Regions from separate parts of the Sphaerisporangium sp. NPDC051017 genome, predicted to be linked through region 2. Evidence: riboswitches for the same ligand, from Rfam matches in the RefSeq annotation. Region 2 holds a riboswitch; each other region holds the start of a gene.
The links. Region 2 has a riboswitch for thiamine pyrophosphate ahead of AB0M95_RS01760 (cytosine permease). Riboswitches for the same ligand answer to the same signal wherever they lie in the genome.
Positions count from the first base shown of each region.

Region 1: it holds a riboswitch for thiamine pyrophosphate, as region 2 does, so the genes downstream of both, thiO (glycine oxidase ThiO) here and AB0M95_RS01760 (cytosine permease) in region 2, are expected to answer to the same signal.
Region 3: it holds a riboswitch for thiamine pyrophosphate, as region 2 does, so the genes downstream of both, tenA (thiaminase II) here and AB0M95_RS01760 (cytosine permease) in region 2, are expected to answer to the same signal.

Region 1 covers NZ_JBFBCI010000007.1:123,670-130,354, forward strand. Annotated here, with positions in the region: gene alc (allantoicase) at 1-76, shown strand, start outside; gene pknB (Stk1 family PASTA domain-containing Ser/Thr kinase) at 107-2,011, opposite strand; gene AB0M95_RS09095 (thiazole synthase) at 2,099-2,926, opposite strand; gene thiS (sulfur carrier protein ThiS) at 2,996-3,196, opposite strand; gene thiO (glycine oxidase ThiO) at 3,252-4,460, opposite strand; TPP riboswitch at 4,454-4,565, opposite strand; gene AB0M95_RS09110 (FAD-dependent oxidoreductase) at 4,722-5,891, shown strand; gene AB0M95_RS09115 (Rv2175c family DNA-binding protein) at 5,941-6,315, shown strand; gene thiE (thiamine phosphate synthase) at 6,293-6,685, shown strand, end outside.
Region 2 covers NZ_JBFBCI010000001.1:359,396-366,080, reverse strand. Annotated here, with positions in the region: gene AB0M95_RS01780 (arginine deiminase) at 1-162, shown strand, start outside; gene AB0M95_RS01775 (ATP-binding protein) at 110-649, opposite strand; gene AB0M95_RS01770 (PAS domain S-box protein) at 697-2,592, opposite strand; partial or broken gene AB0M95_RS01765 (methylated-DNA--[protein]-cysteine S-methyltransferase) at 2,838-3,332, shown strand; gene AB0M95_RS01760 (cytosine permease) at 3,292-4,692, opposite strand; TPP riboswitch at 4,683-4,793, opposite strand; gene AB0M95_RS01755 (hypothetical protein) at 5,119-5,337, opposite strand; gene AB0M95_RS01750 (hypothetical protein) at 5,528-6,292, shown strand.
Region 3 covers NZ_JBFBCI010000031.1:65,952-72,636, reverse strand. Annotated here, with positions in the region: gene purD (phosphoribosylamine--glycine ligase) at 1-658, opposite strand, end outside; gene AB0M95_RS23815 (magnesium and cobalt transport protein CorA) at 1,060-2,190, shown strand; gene tenA (thiaminase II) at 2,309-3,013, opposite strand; TPP riboswitch at 3,005-3,117, opposite strand; gene AB0M95_RS23805 (ATP-binding protein) at 3,524-4,090, opposite strand; gene AB0M95_RS23800 (hypothetical protein) at 4,196-4,351, opposite strand; gene AB0M95_RS23795 (reverse transcriptase domain-containing protein) at 4,477-5,430, opposite strand; gene AB0M95_RS23790 (reverse transcriptase domain-containing protein) at 5,417-5,623, opposite strand; gene AB0M95_RS23785 (hypothetical protein) at 5,680-5,877, opposite strand.

The DNA.
Region 1 (6,685 bases), on a different contig from region 2:
CTCGCACGTCCGCCTCGACATCTACCCCGACGGCGGCATGGCCCGCCTGCGCCTCCACGGCGTCCCGGCGACCTGACCCCGGCCCGGGTCTCCCGAGCGGAGACGCTCAGTGCCAGATCGTTATGCGGGTGCCCGCCGGGGCCTGCCCGAGGGGGTTCTCGGCGACCACGGCCCCGGAGCCCGCGATCTTGCGGACGCGGACCTTGAAACCGGCCGTGCGCAGTTCCTCCGCCGCCTCGCCGACCTTCTTGAAGCGGACGTCCGGGATCGGGACCAGGGCCTGGCCGGGCTGCGCGTTCTGGTCCTCCGGGTTCTCCCAGGGCCAGTGGAAGCCGGTGTCGGGGCCCTTGGAGCAGGTGAGCTGCACGCCCTGACCGGCGGTGACCTCGGCGCGCGCGGCGGGGGACTGGGCGATGATGGTGCCGGGCTGGGCGTCGTCGGTCTGCTGGACGACCGTCGGGATGAAGCCCTTCCCGCGCAGGAACGCGTCGGCCTGGTCGCACTGCATCTCGCTCACGTCGGGCATGAGCTGACCGGCGCTGAGGACGATCTGGACCGTGCCGCCCTCCTTCACCCGCGTGCCGACCTGCGGGCTCGTGCGCAGGACCAGGCCGCGCTGCACGGTGTCGCTCGGCACGCGGCTGACGGCCCCTGCGGTGAGCCCGGCCTCGGAGATCTTGCTGCGGGCGTCGGCCTCGGAGAGGTTCACCACGTTGGGCACCGCGATCTTGCGCGGGCCGGCGGACGGGATCAGCGTGATGAGCGCGCCCTGGATCACCTCGCGGCCGGACTCCGGGTCGGTGCGCAGCACCTTGTTCTCGCCGAGCTTGGTGTCGTTCTCGGGCTCGCCGATCTTGACGCTGAAGCCCTGCTTCTCGGCCTCGGCCTTGGCGACCGTCACGTTGATGCCGAGCAGGTCGGGGACCTTGGTGTACCGGCCTTCGGAGAACCACCAGCCCGTGGCGCCGATCGCGCCGGTCATGACCACGGCCAGGGCGACGATGAACCAGACCGGCCGGACGCGCCGCCGCTCGCGGTGGCCGGGCGGCGGGGGCGCGATCCCCGGCGTGGTGAGCATCTCGGTGCGCGACTGGACGAGCGTGGGGTTGGCGGGCGCCGGGGCCGGGGCCGGGACGGGATGGGGAGGGGCCGGGGCGGGGTCGCGCGGCAGCGCGCGGTGGGCCTCGACGGCCGCGACGAGCAGCGCCGTGGCGTCGGTCGGGCGGTGGTTCGGGTCGCGGTCGGTGGCGGACAGCACGAGCCGGTCCAGCACGGCCGGGCTCTCGGGCGCCAGCGAGGACGGCGCGGGCACGCGGTCGTGGACGTGCCGGTAGGCCACCGACATCGGGGTCTCGCCCTGGTAGGGCTGCCGCCCGGTCAGCAGCTCGAACAGCATCACCCCGGCGGCGTACACGTCGCTGCGCGCGTCCGTGACCCCCGCCGTGACCTGCTCGGGCGACATGTAGGCGATCGTGCCGATCATGACGCCGGTGCGGGTCTGGTTGCCCGAGTCGATGGCTCGGGCGAGCCCGAAGTCGACGACCTTCACGCGGCCGTCGTCGCTCAGCAGGACGTTCTCGGGCTTGACGTCGCGGTGGACCATGCCCGCCTGGTGGGCCGCGCCGAGCGCGGCCAGCACCGGGATCATGATCTCCAGGGCCTCGCGCGCGGGCAGGCGGCCACGCTGCCGCAGGACGTCGCGCAGGGTGCGCCCCGGGACGTACTCCATCGACAGGTAGACGTGGTCGCCGTCGGTGCCCTGGTCGAAGACGTGGACGACGTTGGGGTGGGAGAGGCTGGCGACGGACTTCGCCTCGCCGATGAACCGCCGCACGAAGTCGGGGTCCTCGGCGAGGGAGCGGTGCATGACCTTCAGGGCGACCGTGCGGTCGAGCCGCACGTCCCTGGCCAGGTAGACAGCGGCCATGCCACCGCGGGCGATACGTGACTCGACGCGATAGCGCCCGTCCAGCACTCGCCCTACGAGGGGGTCCGCAACCGTCGTGTCCACGGGAGTGAGTTTACGGGCGGTTTGCCAGGACGAGGGCAAGCACATCCCAAACCGATGCCGACATGTTTTCCCGTCTGGAAGGGGCCACTACTCGTGCGCACCGGCCGCGATCGCCGGTGAGGAGGCCTCAGCGTACCTCCGCCGGGGGATCCGGCCCGCGAGGCGCGCCATACGGCCCGCCGTCACGGCATGCTTCATCGCCGCGGCCATCAGGCCGGGCCTGCGGGCGCGGGTGACCGCGCTGGCGAGCAGGACCGCGTCGCATCCTAGCTCCATCGCCAGCGCCGCGTCGCTCGCCGTGCCGATGCCAGCGTCGAGGATCACCGGGACGCCCGCCGCCTCCACGATCAGCTCGATGTTGTGGGGATTGCGGATGCCGAGGCCCGAGCCGATGGGGGAGCCGAGGGGCATGACGGCGGCGCATCCGGCCTGCTCCAGGCGCCGCGCCAGCGCCGGGTCGTCCCCGATGTAGGGCAGGACGACGAACCCGTCGGCGACCAGCCGCTCGGCGGCGTCGAAGGTCTCGATCGGGTCGGGCAGCAGGGTGCGCTCGTCGCTGATCACCTCCAGCTTCACCCAGGGGGTGCCGAGCGCCTCCCGGGCCAGGCGCGCCGTGAGCACCGCCTCTCCGGCCGTGTAGCAGCCCGCGGTGTTGGGGAGCACCTTGACGCCCCGTGCGCGCAGCACGTCCAGCACCGACCCGCGGGCCGAGGGGTCCAGCCGGCGCATGGCCACCGTGGTGATCTCGGTGCCGGACGCGGCCAGCGCCTCGTCCAGGACCTCCAGCGACGGCGCGCCGCCGGTGCCCATGATGAGGCGCGAGGCGAACGTCTCGCCGCCGAGCGCCAGCGCGTCGTCCGCCGGGCCCGCGTCGCGCTTCTCGTCCGCCGTCCTCGGCTCGGTCACGCTCGTCATCCGTGCCACCTCCGTTGTCTCGCCGGTCCCGCCGGTCTCATCTGAGTCCTCACCTGGGTCGTACGGGGGTCATCCACCCTGCACCGCCGTCAGCACCTCGACGCGGTCGTTCTCGCCCAGCGGCGTGGAGTCCCACGCGCCGCGGCGGACCACCTCGTCGTTGAGGGCCACCGCCACGCCCGCCACGGCCGAGGTGAGCACCTCGACGGCGTGGGCGACGGTGGCGCCTTCGGGCAGCCGGCAGGGGTTTCCGTTGATCGTCACGTTCATCGCGGTTGCGGGGCGGATCCCTGGCGCGGACCGGGGGCGCCCCGACCCTCCTTGGTCATCGATGGTGGCCGGTGGTGCCGTTCCCCGATCCGTGCGCCGCCCGGTGGAAGCGGCGCGGCGAGCAGACCGCCGCCGCGTCCTCGTACGCGGACCCGGCGAGCGTCCCGTCCAGCTCGGCGGCGAGGAGGCCCGCGGTCAGGGGGGCGAGCAGGACGCCGCCGCGGTGGTGGCCGGAGGCGAGCAGGAGGCCCTCCATCGCCGTCGCCCCGAGCACGGGCAGGTTGTCGGGCGTTCCGGGGCGAAGGCCCGCGCTGACGCCGGACACCTCCAGCTCGGTCACGCCCGGGACCAGCTCGCGGGCGTCGCGTAGCAGCTCCCACAGCCCGCCGGCGGTCACGCGGGTGTCGAACCCCATCTCCTCCTGCGTGGCGCCGAGGACGATCTCGCCGTCGCCGCGGGGCACCAGGTACGCGCTGGAGCCGCGGACCACCCCGCGCACGCAGCGGCCGAGGAACCCCGGCGCGCCGCGCAGCCGCATGATCTGCCCTTTGACCGGGCGCACGGGCGGCGCGACCTCCGGCGGCAGGCCCGGAAGGGCCCCCGACCACGCCCCGGCGGCCAGCACGACCCGCTCGGCGGCGAGCGCGCGCCCGTCCCCCAGGAGCACCCCGCGCGCGGCGCCGCGCTCGACCATGAGGCCGGCCGCGCGCTCGCGCACCACGGACGCCCCCCGGCGCGGCAGCGCGGCCAGCAGGGCGGCGGTGACCCGGCGCGGGTCCACCCACGCGTCGCCCGGGGCCAGCAGCCCGCCGCGGACCGAGGGCGCCAGCATCGGCTCGGCGCGCCGGCACTCGCGCCCGGTCAGGCGTTCGACGGGCAGGTCCAGCTTGCCCATGAACTCGGCCAGCTCGTCCAGGGCGGCCAGGTCGTCCGCGCCGAAGGCGACGTCCAGCGTGCCGTCGGCGCGGTGGTCGACGTCCAGGCCGGACTCCTCCGACAGTTCGGCCGCGAACGCGGGCCACAGCTCCAGCGAGGCCAGGCCGAGGCGCAGCAGCGGCTCCTCGGTGTAGGTGACCTCGCTCACCGGGGCGAGCATGCCCGCGGCGGCGTGGGTGGCCCCCGAGCCGGGGGAGGGGTCGGCGACGACCACCTTGTGCCCGGCCGCCGCGGCGCGCCAGGCCACCGACAGGCCGGCGATGCCGCCGCCCACGACCACGACGTCCGCGGCACCGGCTGAGCCGCTATCGGCGCCCGTGTCGACCATGAGGTCTCGCTCCCTTCGCCGGCATGATCCGGATCAGGTCTTTGCGGTCGAGGGCCGCCAGCCCTCCTCTCAGCCCGGTCTCGCCGGACTCCCGCGCGTCTGACGGGACAAGCTTATTCCTGTCCCTGTGCCTATTCCTGCCTTGGTACGCCGTCGCGCACCCGCTTGAGCGTTCTCATCACCCCGCGTGTGTAGTAGTGAGCCAATTCGTTACCAAATCGCCGTTGGCGGGTTACCCGGCTCGCCGCTTACTGTCAAGTTGTGAATCATGTCGTGGTGGTGGGCGCCGGGCTGGCCGGCGTACGGAGTGTCGAAGCGCTGCGGGCGCGCGGGTACCACGGGCGCGTCACTCTGGTGGGCGACGAGAGGCATCGCCCCTACGATCGGCCACCCCTGTCCAAGGCCGTCATGGCCGGCGACCTGGACTCGACCGTCGTGGACTCCGATCTCGGGGCCCTGGACATCGACCTGCGCACCGAGGTCGCCGCCAAGGGCCTGCGCGAGGGTGTCGTGGAGACGACCGAGGGCGAGCTGGAGTACGACGGGCTGGTGATCGCCACCGGCGCGACCCCGATCAGGCTGCGCGGCGAGGGGCCCCAGTACACGTTGCGCACCATCGACGACGCCCTGGCCCTGCGGGCGCGCCTGACCCCCGGCACGCGGGTGGCCATCGTCGGCGCGGGCTGGATCGGCGCGGAGATCGCCACGGCGGCGCGCCGCGCGGGATGCGAGGTGACCGTCGTCGAGGCCGCCGCCTCGCCCCTGGCCGCCGCCCTCGGCCCCGAGATCGGCGCCCACACGGCCCCCTGGTACGCCGAGGCCGGCATCGAGCTGCGGCTCGGCACCATGGTCGGCTCGGTCGACCCGGGCGGGCTCGCGATGATGGACGGCTCCTGGATCCCCGCGGACGTCGTCGTGACGGGCATCGGCGTGCGCCCGGCCGTCGGATGGCTCGCCGGGTCGGGCATCGCGCTGGACAACGGCGTCCTGGTCGACGAGCACCTGCGCACGTCCATGGACCGCGTCGTCGCGGTCGGCGACTGCGCCAACTGGTGGTCGCGCCGCTTCGGCCGCCGCCTGCGCATCGAGCACTGGGACACCGCGCTGCACGCCCCCGAGACCGCCGTGGCCACCCTGCTCGGCCAGACCGCCGTGTACGACCCCGTCCCGTACTTCTGGTCGGAGCAGTTCGGCCGCATGCTCCAGTACGCCGGCCACCACACCGGTGCCCGCCTCGTGCTGCGCGGCGATCCGGCGTCCGACCCCAAGTGGGCCGCGATCTGGCTGACCGAAAACGACCGTCTCGCGGCGATCTTCACGGTGGACCGCCCACGCGACCTCGTCCAGGGGCGCCGGATCGTCGAGGGCGGGCAAAGGCTGGACGAAGATCGCGCCAAGGACCCATTGATACCCTTGCGTGACTGCTTGTGACCCCTGTGGGGGTGTTTGAGACCTCCTACGACGTGGTAGTTGTGGACTCGTGACGCTTTCTGTTGCGCAGATCGATCGGGAAACCGACCAGCTCGTGGGGGAATGGCTCCCCCTGTCGGACGTAGGCGGCCGGCTCGGGCTCAGTGCCGGGCGGGCCAAGCAGCTCCTCAAGGACAAGAAGCTCATCGGCGTCCGCAGGGGCGGCCCAGAACCGGAGGTGCCGGCGGTCTTCATCGCCGGGGACGACGTGCTCAAGGGCCTGCCCGGAACTCTGACCGTCCTGGCGGACGCGGGGTACGACGACGTCGAGGCCCTGCGGTGGCTCTTCACCCCTGACGACTCCCTGCCGGGGGCCCCGGTCGACGCGATCGTCGCCGGCCGGCACACCGAGGTGAAGAGGCGTGCCCAGGCGCTCGGTTTCTGACGCGAGGCTCTACCTCTGTACCGACGGCCGCCGCCGTCAGGGCGACCTGGAAGAGTTCCTGGACGCCGTCCTCGCGGGCGGCGTCGACATCGTCCAGCTCCGCGAGAAGGGCCTGGAGGCCCGGCAGGAGCTGGAGCTGCTCGAAGTGTTCCGCGAGGCCTGCGACAGGCACGGAGCCCTGCTCGCGGTCAACGACCGGGCCGACATCGCCTTCGCCGCCCGTCCCGACGTGCTCCACCTCGGGCAGGACGATCTTCCTGTGGCGGTGGCGCGGGCGATGCTGGGGCCGGACATCCTGATCGGGCGGTCGACGCACAGCGACGCGGAGGCGTCCGCGGCGGCCGCCGCGGACGGCGTGGACTACTTCTGC
Region 2 (6,685 bases):
AAGGTCATCCGAATTGCGGGTAGCGAACTCGGCAGCGGACGGGGTGGTCCGCGGTGCATGTCGTGCCCTATCAGCAGGGCCCTATCAGCAGGGCCCTATCAGGGACCGTCTAGCCACACTCGCGTAGGGCCCCTATTTCGGGTGTCCTCAGTTGTGAATTAAGGATCACGACCGGGGCATGGAGAACCGCCCATACCGTCGTCATGTCTCCGTCGTGCCGCACACCCCAGCGCTCCGCGAGAAACTCGACGATCCCGAGCCCTCGCCCGCCGAGCGACGAGAGTGCCGGCCGCCCCGCGCGGGGCTCCGTGGCCGCTCCCCCGTCACTCACCGTGACCTCGAGGTGGTCGTCCGCCCAGTCCCATGTGGCCATGATCTGGCCCGATGGGAGCGGATGGGCGTGACGGAGCGCATTGCTCAGCAGTTCGCTCACCACAAGGACGGCGTCCTCTATGGCGGCGGCGAACACCCCGCACTGCTCGAGATCGGCGCTGAGACGCTGGCGTGCGACGGCGACGCTGGTCGGCGCATACGGCAACAGCACGACGCCCTCACTTCCCCGTTCTCCTGCATTTCCCCCTGAGGAAAACACATCCCAGTACGACCGAAATGCCCCGATCGAAGGTTGTGGAAACCGCGTGGCGATCATTGCTTGTGCAGAAACGACACTAGACGCATTCATCCGTTACCGGCTCGTTACCGGTTCGGTGTGTCGGATCCGATATAGGCGGGCGCGGTACGCAGAACGAAACGCATTCGCGTGCCTCCGCCGGGCCGGGGATGCGCGGTGACCTCGCCTCCCTGGGCGCGCGCGAGGTTCCTGGCGATGTAAAGCCCGAGCCCGACGCCGCCGAACCTCCGGCGGTCGCCGCTGTCGGCCTGGACGAACCGATCGAACACCCGCTCGCGGTCGCCCGGCGCGATGCCGACCCCCTCGTCGTCCACGACGAGGACGACCCGGTCGGACTCCGGCCACGCCAGCACCCGGATCAGCCCGCCGTCCGGCGAGTACTTGAACGCGTTCTCCAGAAGCTGGCCGAGCAGTATGTCGGTGGCCAGCGCGTCCCCGTCCACCCACGGCAGGTCGACGGGGATGTCGATCTCCACGCGGTGCCGGTCGGACAGCACCGGCAGCCCGAGCGTGGCCACCCGCGCCCGCTCGCCGAGGTCGAAGCTCTCGACGCGCACCTTCAGCTCGTCGGCGCCCGACCGCGATCCGAGCAGCAGGTGGTCCATGAGCTGGCCGAGCGCCCGCGACCGCTCCGCGATGGTCCGTACCGCCGAGCGCCGCTCGACGTCCGACAGCTTGTCCCAGCGCGCGTCCAAAGTGCCGGCGAACCCCTGGACGACGGTGATCGGGGTGCGCAGCTCGTGGCTGGTGGTGGCGAGGAACAGGTCCTTGGCCTCCTCCAGCTCCTTGGCCCGGGTGACGTCGCGGAAATCCACCACGATCTCGCCGGTCTCGATGATCTCGGCGCTCACCACGTCCAGCCAGCGCCCGGACGAAAGCTGCGTCGTGAGCTTCTCGCCCGGGTCGGGCAGCGGGAACGGCGGGGGCCCGCCGATCACCTGGGCTGCGCGCACGCCGGTGAGCTCCTCGGCCGCGGGGTTCCACTGCCGGACGCGCCCGCGGTCGTCGAGCACCGCGATGCCGTCGGCGCTGGCGTCCACGACCGCGCGCTCGTGCGCCCGCTGCCGGACGACGTCCTGGTAGGCCATCGCGTTGCCGAGGGCGATGCCCGCGTGCCCGGCGAGCAGTTCGAGCAGCTCCAGCTCGATGTGCCCGGCCGTCCCCTCGGCGAACAGCGCGTACAGCGCCCCGTACGGACGCCCGCCCACCGCGGCGACGCCGAGCGCGATCGTGTGCAGGCCGGGCAGCTCCGACCAGATCAGCTCGTCCAGCGCCGCCTGGTCGCCCGTCTCCAGCAGCACGGTCTTGCCGGTGCGCAGCAGTTTGCCGACGAGGCTGCTGCGCAGGTCGGCCGTGGCGCCCTTCAGCCTCCCGGGAAGCCCGTGCGCGCTGACCAGGCGCAGGCGGTCGTCCTCGATCAGCACGAAGCCGCCCGCGTCGGCGCCGGTCAGCTCGGTGAGGCTCGCGGCGATGCGGTCGAGGACGGACGGCAGCTCCAGCTCGGCGTTGATGTCGGCCACGACGTCGGTGAGCCGCCGCACCAGCCTGGCCCTGCGCGCGCCGCGCTCGCGGGCGACCGAGTCGTTGGCGACGGGGTGGTAGACGGTGACGTACCCGAGCAGGGCGCCGGACTCGGCGCGCAGGGCGCTGATGTCCACGCGGACGTCCACGAGCGCGCCGTCGCGGTGGCAGCGCCTGGTGCGCAGCGAGACGGGACCGCCGGTGCGGACCCGTTCCAGGACCGCGTGGTGCTCGGCCACCAGCTCGTCCGGGACGAGCGGCACCCTGCGCCCGGTGACGTCGGCCGCGGCGAAGCCGAAGAGCCGCTCCGCGGCGGGGTTCCACATCAGGATGTTGAGGTCGCGGTCGAGCGCCACGACGGCGTCCGCCGCGCTCGCGAGGACAGCGCGAGCAAAGCCTTCATCGGCATTCTCTACCCTGTCGTCACTCATGACCCCCATCGTGCCCGTTTTCGCAGCCGCGTCTTGGCACTTTCGATGTACGAATAGTCGCAATTGCCCGTCCCGGGCGGTCTCGGGGGACGCCGGGGGGACCGGTTCGCTCGCCACCGGAGCATTCCTCCCCCTCTCCGGCCCGGGTAAAGCAGGCGGAACCCGGGCGACATGGACTTCGCCAACTACGTCGTGGCCGGTAGGAGGCCGCACTCCGCTACGCTGCCGGTAGCGGGACCGGGAGGGATGGGGCGATGACGACAGGTGACCTCGACGCCCTGGTGCGGGTGACCTCTCCCGGCTACGTCGGCGAGACCCCGCCCGACATCGCCTTCGGCATGACCGACACCCCCGTCGGCCGCATGACGCTCGCCGTCACCGCGCGCGGCGTGGCCGCGTGCAGCTACGAGGACGAGCACGTCGTCTTCGCGCGCGTCTCCCGCGAGATCGGCACGTTCATCGGCAACGACCCCCGCCGCCTCGACCCGATCCGCCGCGAGCTCGACGCGTACTTCTCGGGCAGGCTGCGGGCGTTCACGACCCCAGTGGACCTGCGGCTGGCCACGCCGTTCGCCCGCACGGTGCTCCAGATGACGATGGCGGTGCCGTACGGCAGCGTCACGACATATCAGGAGATCGCCGACCGGATCGGCCGCCCGCAGGCGTTGCGCGCCATCGGCAACGCGCTGACCGCCGACCCGGTGTGCGTCATCGTGCCGTGTCACCGGGCGATCGAGGCGCCTGGGCATCTTGGGGGGTACGCCGGCGGGCCGGCCGCGAAGGAGCACCTGCTGCGCCTCGAAGGCGCGCCAGTGGGCCCAGCGCCAGCGTGACCAGCGCCGAGACGACGAACGCCGCCAGCGCCGCGTTCATCCACGGCTGGTGCGCCAACCCGATCGCGTCGCGCACCGCCGCCCAGGCCGCGTCCCACCAGCCCACCGTCGGCGTCACCGTCACAAGCCAGTACGCCACGAAGCCCAGCACCCACGGCACGATCATCAGCCACCGGGAGGGCGCGTCCTCCGAGGTGTCCCAGCGGCCGGCCGCGCCGAGCAGGAAGTAGTCGACGGCCAGGACGGCGAACATCGGGACGAACACCGCGCCGATCACGCCGAGGAACGCCCCGTAGGAGTTGACGTTCACGAACAGGGCGACGCCCGTGGTCAGCACCCCGACACCGATCGAGAAGACGCGCCGGTCCACCCGGGGCAGCAGATTCTGCAGCGACATCGCCGTGGAGTACACGTTGGCGAAGGACTGGTCGGCCTCGCGCAGCACCAGGACGCCGAAGAACACGGCCCCGAGGGGCACGGCCACGAACGCCTCCCAGACCCGGTCGGCGTCGTTGCCCACCAGCGACAGCGCGAGCACGCCCATCACCAGGCACGCGACCTGCGCGATCGTGTACCCGCCGACCACGCCGCCGAAGGCCGCGCGGCTGGAGCGCGAGTGCCGCGCGTAGTCGGCCGCGACCGGGACCCACGAGACCGACAGCGCGATCACGTAGTCGACGGCGGGCGCGAACGCGTCCCAGCTCCCGGCGCCGAGTGAGGGCCCCTCGCGCAGCAGCGCCACGGCAAGCCACACCATGGCGACCACCACGCCCGCCGTCACGAACCGGCGCAGCAGCCGGATCGCCCCGAGCGGGCGTATGGTCAGCGCGATCGTAAGCGCCCCCGCCGCCAGTACCCAGACCTGGTACGGAACCGCGTCACCGAAGACGGCCTGGGCGGCGGTGGCGATCACCCACAGCTCGAAGGCGCCCCACCCGAGCATCTGCACGATGTTCAGCACGGTCGGGACGTACGACAGCCGCACGCCGAACAGGCCGCGCAGCAGGACCATCGCCGGGGCGCCGGTACGCGCCCCGGGAACGGCCGCCAGACCGACCATCACCGTGCCGACGAGGCTGCCGACGACGGCCGCGAGAACGGCCGCCGCCAGGCTCAGCGGCCGGCCGCCCAGCGGGTCGAGCAGGTACAGCGCCCCGGAGAAGCCGAGCAGGCTGACCCCGAGATTGGCCCAGAACGCGCCCTGGTCGAGCGCCCCCAGCGTCTTCGGCGGAGCCTCGTCGAGGGTCAGAGGGACTTCGTCGACGATGGACGACATCGCACACTCCCTACGCCGGCATTACCCGGACAGGTTCATGCGGTCGGCAGCGGCGTAGCTGCCCTCTCAGCCCGGTCCCCCGAGCTCCCGCGTTGTCTTATGCAGTTAGCGCCCTCATCTTGCCTCATCACAGCCCTTCTGGCCACAGGGGGGCGGATCACTGACGTCCCACCCTGCCGTCCACCCACGTCCCCGGAGTACAGCCGAGTCCGCAGAGGTAGCTGTACTCTCCAGCTGTACGGACCGCCAGCGACATCCTGGACCCGTGCCTTCGAGGTGGGAGCGAGCCACGCAACCGAGATAGGTCCACCAGCGCCTCGTTCCGCGTCGTATTCGACCTGGGAGTCATCACCTCCCATGAGCCGACTTAGCAAAGGCCGTGCCCTCAAAGGGGTTGGCTTGTGGGTCGTTCTTGACGGCGCCTAGCTAGTCACCGTTGTCGTTCGTGGTGTTGCTGATGATCTGGTTGAGCAGCCCGATCGCACCCGCCGTAGCGGCACCCGCGCCCAGGATCGACCCAGCGACCGAGCCTGTGACCCAGTAAGTCAGGACGCCAGCGGCCGCACCCGTGATCAGGGACAGACCCAAGATCAGGGCGGCACGAACGGTGAGGAGCGGGGAGGTTGAGTGAACCGGGCGGGTCACGAGGATTCCTCTCTTTATATCGCCGCGCGGCGGCGAGGCGGGGTAGTGGTTGCTCGGTTCTAGAAAGCCAGAATCCATAGGGGTTGCGCCGCACTGCAACGGCATCAGACGGGCGTTGCAGACAGTTGGCAACACGACCAAAGGGTGCGGTTTGTCGCGGGTAGCGTCCCAGGACGGTGATGATGGGCAGGTGAACGAGATCGCCCGCCGTCCAGTCGAGTTAGCACCCTTGAGCCCGGAGCTGAGCCCGCAGGTAATGGCCTGGGCAGGAGAACTGCGCGCTCAGTTCACCGCGCTGGGTATGTCGATCAGCCTCTTCTGTCGGCTTAATCCGATCGACAAGGGCACCGTGTCCCGGTACTTGAACGGAAAACGCGTCCCTGCCGACCGGTGGTTCCTAGACCAGATTCTAACCCTACGCGCAAGTGCGGGTACCCCCGTGACCGACGATGTCCGGGCACACTTGCTCAAGCTTCAGATGACCGCTCTCAAAGTTGCCCATCCGCACGAGTACCGAGTTCGGAGGGCCAACGACGAATTAGAGATCGCGGTCACGAGCTGGCACGAGTCCAAACGCTACGCCCAGTCCCTGGAACAGCAGCTCACAGAACGCACCCGAAGCCTCCAGGACCTACTCATGGAGAACGACCGTCTCCGAGCAGCATGGGATCACGACCGAACTCAATACCTTCAAGAGGTCGCCGACCTTACCCAGCAACTAGAACTAGCCCGCGGCCGAGCCCGCCAAGCAGAACGTCGTGTTCAAGCGCTCGAAGAGCTCCTCGACCAGCTGGAGACCCAGCACCCGCCCCAAGGCGAGTTCGCCACGGACATCACTTCCGATGACCCGCGCGCTGTAGCCAGCGTCCTGGATTCTGTCCCCGTACGTAGTTTGCTCATAGCAGCACAAATTTCAGGTGCAATATCTTCAATACGGCGATCACGGACAGCTTGAACGCCATCGACGCCATCAGGGACGATGACCGCGTCCGGAAGAACGAGATAGTCAAGATTCTGCTCACGCTGCCGGAGTAAGAGCGACCGTCGCCGATGGAGATCCGGGATTCTGAAGGTCACACGTCCCCATATGCCCCCATATGCAGCTCGGCTACCCGCGCGATGCTATTAGCAAGAACGTCGGCAGGCGGAGCGTCCGGATTAGCAGTCAACTCGTTTACGACTCGAATGCCAACGTTTTCGACATACCACGGCATGCCGTGGATACAGCCAGATCCCAACTCGGACGGGCCTCCGGCATCGTCCAGCAGCACGGCGGCCCGTGATGCAGCCAGGACGAAGTCCTCGTTTGGACGCATGTCGGCACGTGTTCCATAGGTTCGATTGATCG
Region 3 (6,685 bases), on a different contig from region 2:
CGCCCATGCCGCCGGTGTTCGGGCCCTCGTCGCCGTCGTAGGCGCGCTTGAAGTCCTGCGCGGGCTGCAGCGGCACGGCCGTCGCGCCGTCGCACAGCGCGAACAGCGACACCTCGGGACCGTCGAGGTACTCCTCGATGACGACGCGCTCGCACGCCGCCGCGTGGGCCAGCGCCTCGTCGCGGTCGGACGTCACCACGACGCCCTTGCCGGCCGCGAGCCCGTCGTCCTTCACGACGTACGGCGCGCCGAACGCGTCCAGCGCGACCTCGGCCTCCTCGGGGGTGACGCACACGCGCGCGCCCGCCGTCGGCACGCCCGCCGCCGTCATCACGTCCTTGGCGAACGCCTTGGAACCCTCGATGCGTGCGGCCTGCGCGGACGGGCCGAAGCAGGCGATGCCCGCCGCGCGCACGGCGTCGGCGACGCCCGCCACCAGCGGCGCCTCGGGGCCGACCACGACGAGCTCGGCGCCGAGGCGCGTGGCCAGCGCGGCGACCGCCCGCGGGTCGGTGGGCACCACCAGATGTACGGTGGCCACCGCGGCGATGCCGGCGTTGCCGGGGGCGCAGTGCAGCTCCGACACCGAGGGGTCCAGCCCGAGGGCACGGCACAGGGCGTGCTCACGGCCGCCGGATCCAATCACAAGAACGCGCACGTGGGGAGTCTACGGGTCGGTTCCGGGGTCACCGGACCGCGTCCCGTGTTCCTGTTAGGGGGGTTCGGGGGTTGCGCGACGCTTGCTGGTCACGCACTGGTGAACGGCCTTTGTGCCGATATTCATGATCGAACCTGTAAGGGCGTTGTAGGCTAGGGGAGCGGCCCCGCCTGTGGTAGGTTAGGGCAGCTCTGGCTTGTCTCTCGGCGATTGGAGGTGGACTCGGGATGACTTCTGGTGATCCCAGCAGTACGTGCTCGCGCACGTACGTCGTGCGCAAACCCGACCACTCCAACTCGGTGTCCGACTGAGAGCCACGCGCTGACTTCCTCTTAGCGGCCGTTCGCCGCCCTTGACTCATTCGCGCATGGCTCCGCCAGGTCGGGCGGGAAGGGACCGCCATGCGCTCCTCCACCCTGTTCCAGCGGATCAACCTGCACCAGCGTCCCGCCCACGTGCGCCTCAGTGCCTCCCCCGGCGCGAAGGGCTCCCGACGTGAGCCGAACGGCCGGTGCGTGCCCCCGAGCGACTCCGTCGTGGAGTTCGGCGCCTACATCGGCGGCAAGCGTGTCGACGTCCCCGGCATCCCCGAGGCCGTCACCCTGGTTCGTGAGCACAACGCCGCCTCCGAGACCGGCGGCGCCTACGTCTGGGTCGGCCTGCACGAGCCCGATGCGCCCGAGGTCGGCTGGCTGGCCGAGATCTTCGGCCTCCACCCCCTCGCCGTCGAGGACGCCGTGAAGGCCCACCAGCGCCCCAAGGTCGAGCGCTACGGCGACTCACTGTTCGTCGTGCTCAAGACCGTCGCCTACCTCGACCACGACGAGCCGGACGACTCCCACCAGATCATCGCCACCGGCGAGATCATGGTGTTCGTCGGGTCCGACTTCGTGGTGACCGTCCGCCACGGCGAGCACTGTCCCCTGGCCGACGTGCGCAGGCGCCTCGAAGACAAGCCGAAGCTGCTCGCGCGCGGGCCCTCCAGCGTGCTGCACGCCATCGCCGACCACGTCGTCGACAAGTACCTCTCGGTGTCCGATCTGATGCAGGCCGAGCTGGAAGAGGTCGAGGCCGCCGTCTTCGCCGACGTCAGCTCCCGCGACATCAGCCGCATCTACCAGCTCAAGCGCGAGATGATCGAGATGAAGCGCGCGGTCACGCCGTTGCAGACTCCGTTCAACGCGCTGCCCACCCGCCGCATGATCCCCTCTGAGATGCGCGAGTACTTCCGCGACGTCGTCGACCACCTCTCGCGGGTCTGCGAGCAGGTCGAGTCGTCCAACGAGCTGTGCAACTCCATCCTCCAGGCCGCGCTCGCGCGCTCCAACGCGCTCGCGAACGAGGACATGCGCAAGATCTCGGCATGGGTCGCCATCATCTCGGTCCCCACGATGATCGCCGGCATCTACGGCATGAACTTCCGCCACATGCCCGAGCTGTCCGCCATCTGGGGCTATCCGGTCGTGCTCGGCTTCATGCTCGTCGTCTGCTCGCTGCTCTACCGAGGGTTCCGCCGTAACAGCTGGCTTTGACCGTGGCCCTGATCGGGCGGCGGCGGTGCTGAACGTACCGGCTTGAACATTCCGGCCTGACTGACCGGCCCCCCGAGCCGGTCGGCGCTGGGCGTATGGTGGCGGTGGCAGGTGCCGCTCAGACAGGCCAGGACTCCTGGCGCCACGCGGCGTCCCAGAACATCCACTCATAGCGAGCCGTCGTGACGAAGTGCTCGAGCGCGACGGCGCGCTGCCGGGGCGTCGAGTCCGCGCCGGTACGGTCGATCAGGTCGACGACCCGGCGCACCACCTTCTGGAACCCCGGGTCCCCGTAGGCGGCGATCCACTGCGTGTACAGCGGGTCGGGCGACGACTCCGCGAGCAGCGCCTCGCCGACGCGGGCGTAGATCCAGTAGCAGGGCAGCACTGCGGCCAGGGCGTCCAGGAACGAGCCCCCGTACACCGTGGCCAGCAGGTAGCTGGTGTACGCGCGGGTGGTCGGCGCGACGGGCAGCTTCTCGGCCTCCTCGGCCGAGCCGCCGAGCTGGAACATGAACTCCGAATGCATCTCCTGTTCGGCCGCGATCGCGCTCACCGCGTCGTTCGCGAAGGCGCGTACGTCGTCCTCGCAGGGCGACTTCGCCGCGCACAGCGCGAGGGCCCGGGCGTAGTCGCGCAGGTAGTGGGAGTCCTGCACGACGAAGTGGCGGAACGTGTCGTGGGGCAGCGTGCCGTCGACCAGGCCCGTGATGAACGGGTGGTCGAGGATGGCCCTGAATGTGGGCTGGACGGCCTCCCACAGCTCTTCGCTGAACGGGCTGGACGACACCGTCAACGTGGCGGTGGACCCGGACGTCTCCATAGAACAGCTCCCTACGCCGGCATGACCCGGTCAGGTTCGAGCGGTCTGCGGCCGCAGCAGCCACACTCTCAGCCCGGTGCGCCGGGCTCCCGCGGTTGTCCTGGCAAGGCTAACGCGACCGTGTGATCGAGGCTAACCCAACATCGCTAACTCAGGCCCCGCAAAACCCCCAACCCACCCCCACCCCACGACTCACCCCACCAAATCACCCGACATAACCGAATACAAGCCATATCGCCCCCCAAACCAAGCAGAACCCGCCCCCCGCGAAGGCCGGACCGCGCCCCCCGGAAGCGGGTCCCTGCTGGAACTGTCTCCGCTGGAACTGTCTCCGCTGGAAATGGTCCTCGCTGGAAATGGTCCTCGCCTCCGCGCCCGGGGGGCGCTCCGGCTCGGGCTCTGTTTTCCCAAGGGGCTTCGCCCCTTCGACCCCAGGCTTGCGTGGGCTCCAGCCGCGAACCCGCAGCTCCGCTCGGCGATCCACCGATGTTTCATCCCATGGCCGGCTCGTTAACCACGCCCACCTACAGCGAGGGCGAACCCGACTGCCTTGCCTGGTGTGCCGGTGCTGGAGGTCGTTGTCGCGTACACGGCGCATCGGCCGCCGGAAAGCCGGTAGGTCAGCAGCAGTCCGCGGCCGTTCTCAGCCAGGGTGTCTTCGGCGAGAAACGGCACGTCGGTTGTCCCCTGCGCGCGCAGCCGTTGTAGTGAGACTTCAACTTTCTCGGTATCCGGGCTTCCATCCACCACCTCACACCAAATGGGTACGTCGGCGACGCTGATGACGCGCACCTCGTACGGCTCTGCGGCGTGCCGCTCCACGTTGGCCGTGAGCTCTGCCACGATGACCTCCGCGTCGGAGACGTCTTCCGCTCCCACCCCCGCCTTCATCAAGATTTCCCTTACCAGCGCCCTGGCCCGCCGTCCCCCGCAACCCGGAACGAGCGTTCCGACAAGAGCTCCGACATGCGCGAGCCCCACGCCGCAGTCCTTCTCGTTCCACCCCTCGGCCCCGGACTCAACCGGTGGCCGCGGGGCCAGGCGAGGCTCCGGGGTAAAGGCTTCACATGGGGGCATAGCGCTCCGTTCGTAGGCTGGTATCTGGATGGGGAGGGATATTTCCTTCGATACCGGATCGGGGAGGCAAGACTCTGGTCTGTGGGATGTGACTGTCATGGCCTGTTACGCCACCCACGTCCAGGACGGCTCCACAGAGACCACCGCGCCGTTCTCGGCCTCGCGCATCAGCTCGCGCAGTTCCCTGACGGTCACGGCTTCGATGCGCAATGGTGAGGGTGCGTGCCAGGTCGCGATCGCGATGAAGCGGCGGATCCCCACGCCGGTTGGGTCGGACCGGGGCGCCCTATCGGGATTGCTCCCGACGGGTTTCCCCGGCCCGCCCGCCGCACCCGCCGTGCGTGTCTCCACGCAACGGGCGCTCCGCATGTCTTTCCTGCTGGTTATTACGTGACCGTTGCCGGTGTCGGTGTCCACGGGGTCGGTATGGTCTCGCCGCGGTAGCGGTAACGGGTCACTGCGACGCTGGATGCGCCGGTTAAAACCGCCCCGTTATAGGCGAACCGCCATCCTTGGTCGCAGAAGCGACGGCGGAGTTCTGGCATTCCGATCCGACGGTTTCCATGTTTGTATTTACGGCGTATCCAGCGCATCAACCGGCCCCACGTGAACCAATCGATGTCGTTGAATGTTGCCTTGGATACCCCATAGCGGAAGTAGTTCGCCCATCCGCGCAGGGACCTGTTCAGGCTAATGATCAGCTTGTCCAGGTCCCAATGGAGCGTTGACCTGTACGTCTTAGCCCGCACTTTATCTTTGATGGCCTGGATGGCCTTCTTAGAAGGTGTGGTGTAGACGTAGTGCTTTTGTGTTCCTCGTTTACGCATTCTGCGGATATGGAACCCGAGGAAGTCAAAGCCCTCATCGATGTGGACCACGCGGGTCTTTTCCGGTGACAGCCGCAAGCCCACTGGGGCGAGAACGGCCGCCACCTGCTGCCGCAGCTCCTCGGCGTGATGACGCTCCCCATCAACCACGAAGACGAAGTCGTCGCAGTAGCGGACGAGCCGCCAGTTGCCGAGGCCGCGTCTCCTGCGACTGCGCCGCCACCCTTGCGTGCCCATCTTCTCGTTCCTTTGCCGTTCGAAGTGATCGTCCAGCTCAGACAGAGCGATATTGGCGAGCAGCGGGGAAAGGATGCCCCCTTGTGGTGTTCCAGTCAGTGTTTCTTCCCGGTCTCCGAATTCTGTGAGGACTCCGGATTTCAGGAACGCTTTCACCAGTGCGCACAGGCGCTTGTCCTTGATCCTCGCCCGGAAGCGTTTCATCAGAGCTATGTGCGATATTTCATCGAAACACGCTTTGATATCTGCTTCCAGTATCCATTTAGCTTGTCGGATGGGAAGCGAGATGATGGATCTCGGCTATAGCATCTTGTGCGCGCCGATTCGGGCGGAACCCATACGAGCACGGTTTGAAGTCCGCCTCGAAGATAGGTTCTAGCACTAGTTTCAGGCTTGCCTGCACCACTCGGTCCGCGATGGTGGGTATACCGAGCTTCCGGAGTTTCCCGTTCGCCTTGGGTATCTGCACCTGACGCACTTCCACCGGCCGGAACTCGCTCGACTTGAGCGAGTTCCGGATTTGGTTCAGGAAAACATCGACCCCATCCGGGTTTCGATCCAGGCCGCTGTGGCCTTGTCGATCCCCGGCGTCTTAGCGCCCTTATTGGTTGACACCCGCTCCCAGGCATGCATGAGGAACGCTGGGTCGTAGACGAGGTTGAACAGGTCACCGAACCGGCGAGAGGACTCTTCTCCAGCCCAGCAGTGCAATTTGGTCTGCATTCTCCGTACCGTAAAGTAGGCCGAATCCAGATCCGGCCACCTTATAGCGCCAATATTCACCGGCGCTTCTTCGGACATTGCTTTCCCTTCTTATCTGACATGCTGCCGCCCTTCCCCATGCGCACAGGCTTTCCCTGGCTCGGAGTACTACGGCGGCTCCGCCCCACCCGCGCCTTCGGTCGGCGTCGCACCTATCCCTCCGCATTTTCTCTGGCTTAGAAAATTCGAGGGAACGCACACGGATGGTTCCCACGTTCACTGCTATCCGGTTGACGGGTTAGGCACCCGGCTCTACCCCTGCGGTATTGCCATGATTACGCCGTAGACAATTCACCATGGCCTCCCGGCCCAGACTCCTAAGACCCTGCCAGGAGTTCCCCGTCTGCCGCAGTTCGGCAGATGGGTGCGCACCGCGTTCCAGCCCAGATCCACCGGGTTTGAGCTGGCGGTTCGTTAAGAGGCGTAACAACACCGGTTCCTCGCGTATACCTTCCCGTCTCGCTCACCGCGCTCGGCCCATCCGGTAGTGCTGGGCCGACGCGACTTTGTCGAGGCTGCTCCTACCCTCCCCGGCGACCCCCGGTTCAGGCTGCCTCCAGCTTCACTTCGCCGCTACGACGACAAAGAGATGGAATACGGCCCGGAGAGTTGAGTGGGGACTCCGATCCGGTGTCGTCCCGGCGCGCGGCTCACCGTGAGGTCTCCCCCCTGGGCGACTCGAAGCCCGGAGCGACGTGCCGGCGAAACCGGATGATTCCGGCCTTGCTCATGGTCAAGGTGTCCTTCCTGGTCGGGCCCCGCGGTGCCC